One region of the Buttiauxella sp. AC142 genome, then DNA from elsewhere that is predicted to be linked to it. Evidence: predicted binding sites of a transcription regulator. Region 1 holds the regulator's gene; the other holds the start of a gene.
What was found. The regulator ArgR, encoded in region 1, controls arginine synthesis, uptake and breakdown. The targets are predictions, from matches to a motif close to ANTGAATAAAAATACANT.

Region 1 (4,429 bases):
GCTCAAACGCACTCAGTTTTCCGTAAGACTTGTGCTCCGCGATTCCATTTTTGCCCAGCAGCAATGGCTGAGAGAAGAAACGAGCGTGCTCGCCGTTACCTTCTACATACGCACATTCAACCACGTTGCTTTCGCCTTGCAGCGCACGCACCAAAGACAGACCAAAACGTGCAGCAGCCTGACCCATTGACAGAGTTGCAGATCCGCCACCCGCTTTCGCTTCCACAACTTCAGTACCCGCATTCTGGATACGTTTAGTCAGGTCAGCAACTTCTTGCTCGGTGAAGCTTACGCCTGGGATCTGAGACAGCAATGGCAGAATAGTCACGCCAGAGTGGCCACCGATGACAGGGACTTCGATCTCGGTCGGCTGTTTGCCTTTCAGTTCCGCAACAAAGGTGTTGGAGCGGATGATGTCTAGCGTAGTCACGCCAAACAGTTTGTTCTTATCGTACACACCTGCTTTTTTCAGCACTTCAGCTGCGATAGCAACAGTGGTATTCACCGGGTTCGTGATGATACCGATACAGGCTTTCGGGCAAGTTTTAGCAATCTGTTGAACCAGATTTTTAACGATTCCCGCGTTGACGTTAAACAGATCCGAGCGATCCATACCTGGCTTACGAGCGACACCGGCGGAGATAAGCACGACATCAGCACCCACCAGCGCTGGTGTAGCATCTTCACCGCAGAAACCTTTAATTTTCACATCAGTAGGGATATGACTCAGATCGACTGCAACACCTGGGGTTACCGGTGCAATATCATACAGAGAGAGTTCTGAACCTGAAGGCAGTTGGGTCTTGAGTAGAAGGGCAAGCGCCTGGCCGATTCCGCCTGCTGCGCCGAGGACTGCAACTTTCATCCTAAACTCCTTATTATGGTTAGCAAATAGGTGCCGTAACTCCATGCGGTGGCGACCATAATCCAGAGAAGGGGTAATTACAATCTTCCCGCTTAAGGTTTGCGAAGTTACGCATCCCTGAAGCGTTACTGCTGCATTTACTCACCGGGTGGAAACGACGCCTGAGCGCCCGGTCACAACCTGATGTTGTCACATCAACGGCGGTTACATTACCCCTCCCTACGCAGCAAAACAACATCATTTTGATAACATTTGATTTACTTACCTACATATTTTCGAGTCGTGACGAAGGCATGTTCCTCGATAACAAAATTTGATAAAATCCGCCTCTTTCATAACATTATTTCAGGCTGACAACCTGCCATTCATTTGCATAATAATTCATTTAAATGCATAATAATGTTATCTTTGTTGACCTTTAAATGGGTAACCTATGCGTATTTCCTCAAAACAAGAAGAATTAGTCAAAGCATTCAAAGCACTATTAAAAGAAGAGAAATTCAGTTCTCAGGGCGAGATCGTCCATGCATTGCAAAACGATGGTTTTGAAAATATTAATCAGTCCAAAGTTTCTCGCATGCTGACAAAGTTCGGCGCCGTGCGTACCCGCAACGCAAAAATGGAAATGGTGTATTGCTTACCGGCAGAGCTTGGCGTGCCAACCACTTCCAGCCCGCTAAAAAATCTGGTGTTGGATATTGATTACAACGATGCCGTTGTGGTCATTCATACCAGTCCTGGTGCTGCGCAGCTTATTGCGCGCCTGCTGGATTCTTTAGGTAAAGCGGAAGGCATTCTGGGAACCATTGCCGGGGATGACACTATCTTCACCACTCCCGCGAAAAACTTTACCGTGAAAGAATTGTATGAAGCGATTCTGGTGCTGTTTGAACAAGAACTGTAAGCGTTAATACTCCATTCCCGTTGTGAATGAACAACGGGAACAACACCTCCGTAACAATCCCCCTGCTCACATCCATTGTCAGTAAATCCCGGTTTTACCTTCTTTCTAAGCCTAAATCTCGCTTGCATCAGCCAGTTATGTGATAAACCGCACAAAAAATCAAAGTCTGACATCCCATTGTTTTTACTTATATTTAACACAAAAATAGCAATATACATCCATTTTTAATAACTTTACGTAATAACCAAAGCCTCTATTATTGTAAAGTTTCATAGAGAATAATTAGCAGGGTATTAATTTTGTGAGTTATTAGTGTATACTTGATTTTGTGATGAGGGTCACGAAATGAAGACCCCAATAAAAGAATACGACGAGGTAAAAACCATGAACATGAAATCAACAGTAGTAGCCGCTAGCCTGCTTTCAATGCTGTCATTTGGTGCATTCGCAGCCACTTCTATCAACGCTGAACAAGCGCAGAACCTTCAGTCAATGGGTTCCGTTTCTGTAAGCCAGGTAGGTAGCGCACCAATGGATATGCACCAGATGTTGAATAAAAAAGCTGAAGAGCAAGGTGCTTCTTCTTACCGTATCACCGAAGCACGTTCTGGCGATGCATGGCACGCAACTGCTGAGCTGTACAAATAACAGTCGTTAGCCATAAATAATAGTGATTTACCGTTTAAACAAAATGACGACCCCAAGAACAATAAATGCACTTAAGCCCTTCCGGTCGTTGAAAAACTTATTCAGGAGTAGACATCATGAAAACCAAATTAACCATCGCAGCACTTAGCCTTTTCTCCGTGATCTCTTTCGGCGCTAATGCAGCCGCACATCAGGTCACTAACGAACAAGCTCAAAACATGCAGTCCATGGGCAGTATTTCAGTAAGCCAGGTGGGTAGCGCGCCGATGGATATGCGTCATGAATTATCACAGAAAGCGACTCAGGAAGGTGCCTCTGCTTATCGCATTACCGAAGCACGTTCAGGCGATACCTGGCACGCCACCGCTGAACTGTATAAATAAACCCTCGTCGTCAAATCTGGCGACTTTGCCCCCGCTCGCGGGGGCTTTTTTATGGGTTTAAATCAGCGTTAGCCACGCACGTTAAACCGCAATTGCCCTTCCAGCTCCTCTTCCGCTTCGTCAAAAAGCAAAATCAAAGCGCCATACCGCCGCCTTTGCATTTCTGGTAGATGAACAAATTCAATCTCTACCGGGAGCGGCAAAATATCCCCAACGACGACATCCCACAAACTATCGAGATCGTGAACCTGTTTTTTCTCAAGTTGAAAAACCTGGATAAAGTGGCGATAGAATCCCGGCTGATCTTCTATCTGACTAAAATCAAAGGTGTATTTTTTCATAGATTGCCACCTAACCCATTCGCATTGTGGTGACTATAGCCCGCCAATATGCAAGGTTTTGACTTCCAGAAACTCATCCAGACCTAACACGGAACCTTCCCGACCCAGTCCGGATTCTTTCACACCACCAAACGGCCCCAGCTCGGTCGAAACGGCGCATTCGTTGATACCAATCATCCCGCTTTCAATCGCTTGCGAGACACGGAATACGCGGGCCAGATTCTGAGTATAGAAGTAGGCCGCTAAACCAAATGGTGTGTTATTCGCTCGCTCAATCACTTCCTCTTCCGTTTTGAAACTGAAGCAGGCGGCCAACGGGCCAAAGGTTTCTTCCTGCGCGAGTTTCATATCATCGGTGGCATCCACTATCACCGTTGGTTGCCAGAAGTTGCCACCCAATTCATGACTCTTCCCGCCTACCAGCACTTTTCCGCCCTTCGCCTGCGCATCTTCAACATGTTCACGGACTTTATCGACCGCAGATTTTTCAATTAATGGCCCTACAACAACGCCTTCTTCAAGACCATTACCCACTTTCAGGGCTTTAACGGCATCCGCGAGTTTGTTGACGAACTGGTCGTAGACCTTTTCCTGAATAAAGAAACGGTTAACGCTAACGCAGACCTGGCCTGCATTACGGAATTTATTCGCGACAGCCCCCTTCACGGCTTCGTCAATATCAGCATCTTCAAAGACGATATACGGCGCATTGCCGCCAAGTTCCATCGACACCTTTTTCATTGTTTCAGCCGCATTACGCACCAGGGTTTTACCCACTGCAGTGGAACCGGTGAATGATATTTTGCGAACGTCGCGGCTGGCCATAATTGCATCGCTAATTTCTTGCGTATTCCCCGCCACGGCGTTGAGTACACCATCTGGGACACCGGCTTTCTTCGCCAGAGCCAGCAATGCAAATGCAGACAGCGGAGTGTTATTAGCAGGTTTAATCACGCCGGTACAACCCGCGGCAAGCGCCGGGCCTAGTTTGCGAGTCAGCATTGCCATTGGGAAGTTCCACGGCGTGATAGCCGCAACTACGCCGATAGGCTCCCGGGTGGCTAAAATTCGTGAACCGGGTTTCGCCGGAGGAATAATTTCACCATTTGCACGCTTGGCTTGCTCGGCAAACCACTGGATAAAACTTGCGGCATACTCGACTTCGCCTTCCGCCTCTTTCAACGGTTTGCCTTGTTCTGTGGTCATTAAGCGCCCGAGCCAGGCTTTGTTCTCGATAATTAACTGGAACCACTTATAGAGAATCGTGGAACGTTCTTTGGCGGTTTTT
Region 2 (4,429 bases), 640 kb from region 1:
AATGCACGGGCTACAGGAAGTAGTTCGTCGTTAGACAGGTTCTGTAACGTGGTTAGCAGCTCCTGGCGGTTGGCTTCATTGCCAGCCCGTGAGGACTTAGACAATTTGCGGATTGTTTCTACGCGGTCAAGAATGTTTTCACCTAACGCATCCTTGATGGTATCCCCGAGCAACTTGCCGAGCATACTGACATTACTTCGCAAAGCGGAATACTGTTCGTTCATATGACCCCAGACACCCTATCCAATCTAATATGTAATTTAATTTCACCCGTGAAGGTTCAACACCGTCTTTATAAAGCCACGTAAGTCTACTTTCGTCAATTGCTACGAAATCGTTTCAGCAAACGAATAAATTGCGCTAATTCATGAAATTTAATTACTAACTTCGTGGATAAGCATTTCTTATGAGGATCCGCTAAAAAGTCGTTCAAAAAGGGGGCAAAACCCCCATAAACGCTATTTTTCAATGCCAGCAAAAATGATGCACTACCTGTGTGATCAGTTTGCGAGTTGGCTCGATAAAACGTGTTTCGATGTATTCGTCCGGCTGGTGCGCCTGGTTTATAGAACCCGGGCCCAGAACCAGCGTTGGGCAAAGCGTCTGAATAAATGGTGCTTCGGTGCAGTAATTCACCACTTCTGTTTGCGCGCCGAGCAATTTCTCAACCACTTGCACTAACTGGTGATCTTTGGCGCATTCATAGCCAGGAATTGGCGGATGCAGTTCGGAAATCGTCAGGCGGCCAGGCCATTTTTGGCTAACCGGTTCCAGCGCTTCATTAAGCAAACCGTTCAAATCGTTTAATGTCAGCCCCGGAAGCGGGCGGATATCCATATGCAGTTCGCAGCAGGCACAAATACGGTTGGCGGCATCGCCACCGCTAATATGGCCAAGATTTAGCGTTGGATACGGCACCGTGAAAGCGTCATGGTGATAACGGTCTTTCAGCGTGTTTTTCAGCGACATAATGTGACCGATAGCGTCATGCATCAGCTCGATAGCATTGACACCGCGAGCCGGATCGCTGGAGTGACCGGACTGGCCGAGAATGCGAATCGCATTCGAGATATGGCCCTTATGCGCACGCACTGGCTGCAAAGAGGTCGGTTCGCCGATGATGGCGCAATCCGGGCGTAGGCTGGTGGTTTCAGAGAAATAACGCGCACCTGCCATCGTCGTTTCTTCATCGGCAGTCGCCAGAATATAAAGTGGTTTTTTAAGCGTCGTGACATCGACATCGCGCAGCGCATCAAGAATAAAGGCAAAGAAGCCTTTCATGTCGGCTGTGCCGAGGCCGTAGAGTTTATTTTCGTGCTCGGTCAGCGTGAAGGGGTCGCGTGTCCAGCGGCCATCATCAAACGGCACGGTATCGGTATGACCCGCCAGCAACAACCCGCCCGCGCCGCTTCCGGTGCTCGCCAGCATATTGAATTTATTGCGTGTTCCCGGCACCGCCTGGATTTCGACATTAAATCCAAGATCGCGGAACCATCCCGCCAGTAAATTGATTAAAGACTCATTACTCTGATCCAACGCGCTGTCGGTGGCGCTGATAGAAGGAGTCGCGATCAACGCGCGGTAAATCTCGATAAAAGGAGGTAATTTCATCTTCACTGTTGACAGGCCTTAGCTCGGGTTGGTATACATAATCATGCAGTTATATTGAATAAAAATACAATATTCACTGCCATAAGGGAACCCCTGGTTCCGGTGGATTTAACCACGTAAATGTACGTTGGGTGATGGCTTACCAGCTGACACCTTTAGCAGACACAACCTAAGAAGGTGTACAGCCGAGATGTTGAATACGCTGATTGTTGGTGCCAGCGGTTATGCGGGCGCAGAACTTGTGACCTATTTGAATCGCCATCCTAATATGAACATAACCGCATTGACGGTTTCAGCGCAAAGTAATGACGCAGGAAAGTTGATATCTGATTTGCATCCGCAACTAAAAGGTATCGTCGACTTGCCGTTACAGCCAATGTCAGATATCAGCGAATTTACTGACGGCGTAGACGTGGTGTTCCTCGCAACAGCCCATGAAGTGAGCCATGACCTGGCGCCGCAATTTCTGGCGAAAGGCTGTGTCGTCATCGATCTTTCCGGTGCATTCCGCGTTAACGATGCTAAGTTTTATCAACTCTATTATGGCTTTACGCATCAGCATCCTGAGCTGCTTGAGCAAGCGGTTTATGGCCTGGCGGAATGGGAAAGCGACAAACTGAAAGAAACCAGTTTGATCTCCGTTCCTGGCTGTTACCCAACGGCTTCGCAACTGGCGTTAAAACCTCTGATTGAGGGCGGTCTGCTGGATTTGAACCAGTGGCCGGTGATCAATGCGACCAGTGGTGTGAGCGGTGCAGGGCGTAAGGCAGCGATATCCAACAGTTTCTGCGAAGTGAGCCTGCAACCGTATGGCATTTTTAACCATCGCCATCATCCAGAAATTGTCACGCATTTGGGTACGCCGGTCATTTTTACTCCGCACCTGGGCAATTTCCCGCGTGGGATTCTGGCGACCATTACTTGCCGCCTGAAAGAAGGCGTGACGCAGCAGCAAGTCGCTGACGCTTTTAAGCAGGCCTATCAAGATAAACCGTTAGTGCGCCTGTACGACAAAGGCGTGCCAGCGCTAAAAAATGTTGTTGGCCTGCCGTTTTGCGATATCGGCTTTGCCGTGCAGGGCGAGCATGTGATTGTTGTCGCCACCGAAGACAATTTGCTGAAAGGTGCATCTGCTCAAGCCGTGCAGTGCCTGAATATTCGTTTTGGCTTTGCCGAAACACAGTCTCTTATTTAATTAACGCCGGGTGACATGATGAATCCATTAATTATCAAATTAGGTGGCGTGCTGCTGGATAGCGAAGAAGCGCTGGAGCGTCTGTTTACCGCGCTGGTCAATTACCGCGAATCCCATCAACGCCCGCTGGTTATTGTGCACGGCGGTGGATGCCTGGTAGATGAGTTAATGAAAAAACTCTCTCTGCCAGTGACCAAGAAAAACGGCCTGCGTGTGACGCCTGCTGACCAGATTGACATTATTACCGGTGCGCTGGCGGGAACGGCGAACAAAACCTTGTTGGCGTGGGCGAAAAAGCATGGCATCAATGGTGTCGGTCTTTGCCTCGGTGATGGCGACAGCGTCACCGTGACCAAACTTGATGAAGCGTTGGGTCATGTGGGACTTGCGAAACCGGGTTCGGCAAAGCTGATTACTACGCTTTTAGATTCTGGCTTCCTGCCGATTGTCAGCTCTATTGGTGTGACAGCTGAAGGCGAGTTGATGAACGTGAATGCTGACCAGGCGGCTACGGCGCTGGCGGCAACGCTTGGCGCTGACCTGATTCTGCTGTCCGATGTGAGCGGGATTCTGGATGGCAAAGGGCAACGTATTGCAGAAATGACGGCGGCGAAAGCGGAGCAGTTAATCGCTCAGGGCATTATTACCGACGGCATGATAGTGAAAGTTAACGCGGCGCTGGATGCAGCACGCACGCTGGGTCGCCCGGTGGATATTGCATCCTGGCGTCATGCAGAGCAGTTACCTTCTTTGTTTAACGGCGTTGCCATCGGCACCCGTATTCTGGCCTAGTTTAAAATTAAGTTTTTGAAGGATAAGACAATGCAAAATCACGGAATCAAAAAAATCGTTCTCGCATACTCTGGCGGCCTGGATACTTCTGCCATCATTCCATGGCTGAAAGAAAACTACGGCGGCTGTGAAGTGGTCGCGTGCGTAGTGGATATCGGCCAGGATCGCGAAGACCTGCAAGGCGTTGAGCAAAAAGCACTGCGTTCTGGCGCAACCGAGTGTTACGTCGTTGATGCGCGCGAAGAGTTCATCAGCGATTATGTTTACCCGGTATTGCAGACCGGCGCACTGTACGAAGGCACCTACTTGCTGGGGACTTCTATGGCGCGTCCGCTTATCGCTAAAGCGCTGGTTGATGTGGCAAACAAAGTGGGCGCAGATGCGCTGTGCCACGGTGCGACCGGCAAAGGAAACGACCAGGTGCGTTTCGAGTCCGCATGGGCGGCACTGGCTCCGCATTTGAAAGTGGTTGCGCCATGGCGTGAGTGGAATCTGCGTTCCCGTGAAGCGCTGCTGGATTACCTGAAAGAGCGTGATATTCCGACTACCGCTTCGCTTGAGAAAATCTACAGCCGTGACGAAAACGCATGGCACATTTCTACCGAAGGCGGCGTGTTGGAAAGCCCGTGGAATGCACCGAACAAAGATTGCTGGGTCTGGACTGTTGATCCTAAAGAAGCGCCAGATCAGGCTGAAGAAGTTACTGTTACCGTTAAAAAAGGCAAAGTCGTTGCCGTAAACGGCGAAGCGATGACGCCATTCCAGTGCCTGGAAACATTGAACAAGATGGGTTCTAAGCACGGTATCGGTCGTATTGATATCGTAGAAAAC

Region 2: argC (N-acetyl-gamma-glutamyl-phosphate reductase) is a predicted target of ArgR. The motif match lies at 1,665-1,682, and genes of this name have one in related genera.

Annotation. Positions count from the first base shown of each region.
Region 1 is NZ_CEEDCH010000001.1:4,044,588-4,049,016, forward strand. Features, by position in the region: gene mdh (malate dehydrogenase) at 1-865, opposite strand, end outside; gene argR (transcriptional regulator ArgR) at 1,299-1,769, shown strand; gene yhcN (peroxide/acid stress response protein YhcN) at 2,154-2,417, shown strand; gene yhcN (peroxide/acid stress response protein YhcN) at 2,534-2,800, shown strand; gene AC0IWZ_RS18760 (barstar family protein) at 2,869-3,141, opposite strand; gene AC0IWZ_RS18765 (NAD-dependent succinate-semialdehyde dehydrogenase) at 3,175-4,429, opposite strand, start outside.
Region 2 is NZ_CEEDCH010000001.1:4,689,231-4,693,659, forward strand. Features, by position in the region: gene ppc (phosphoenolpyruvate carboxylase) at 1-224, opposite strand, end outside; gene argE (acetylornithine deacetylase) at 466-1,617, opposite strand; gene argC (N-acetyl-gamma-glutamyl-phosphate reductase) at 1,802-2,806, shown strand; gene argB (acetylglutamate kinase) at 2,822-3,598, shown strand; gene AC0IWZ_RS21885 (argininosuccinate synthase) at 3,629-4,429, shown strand, end outside.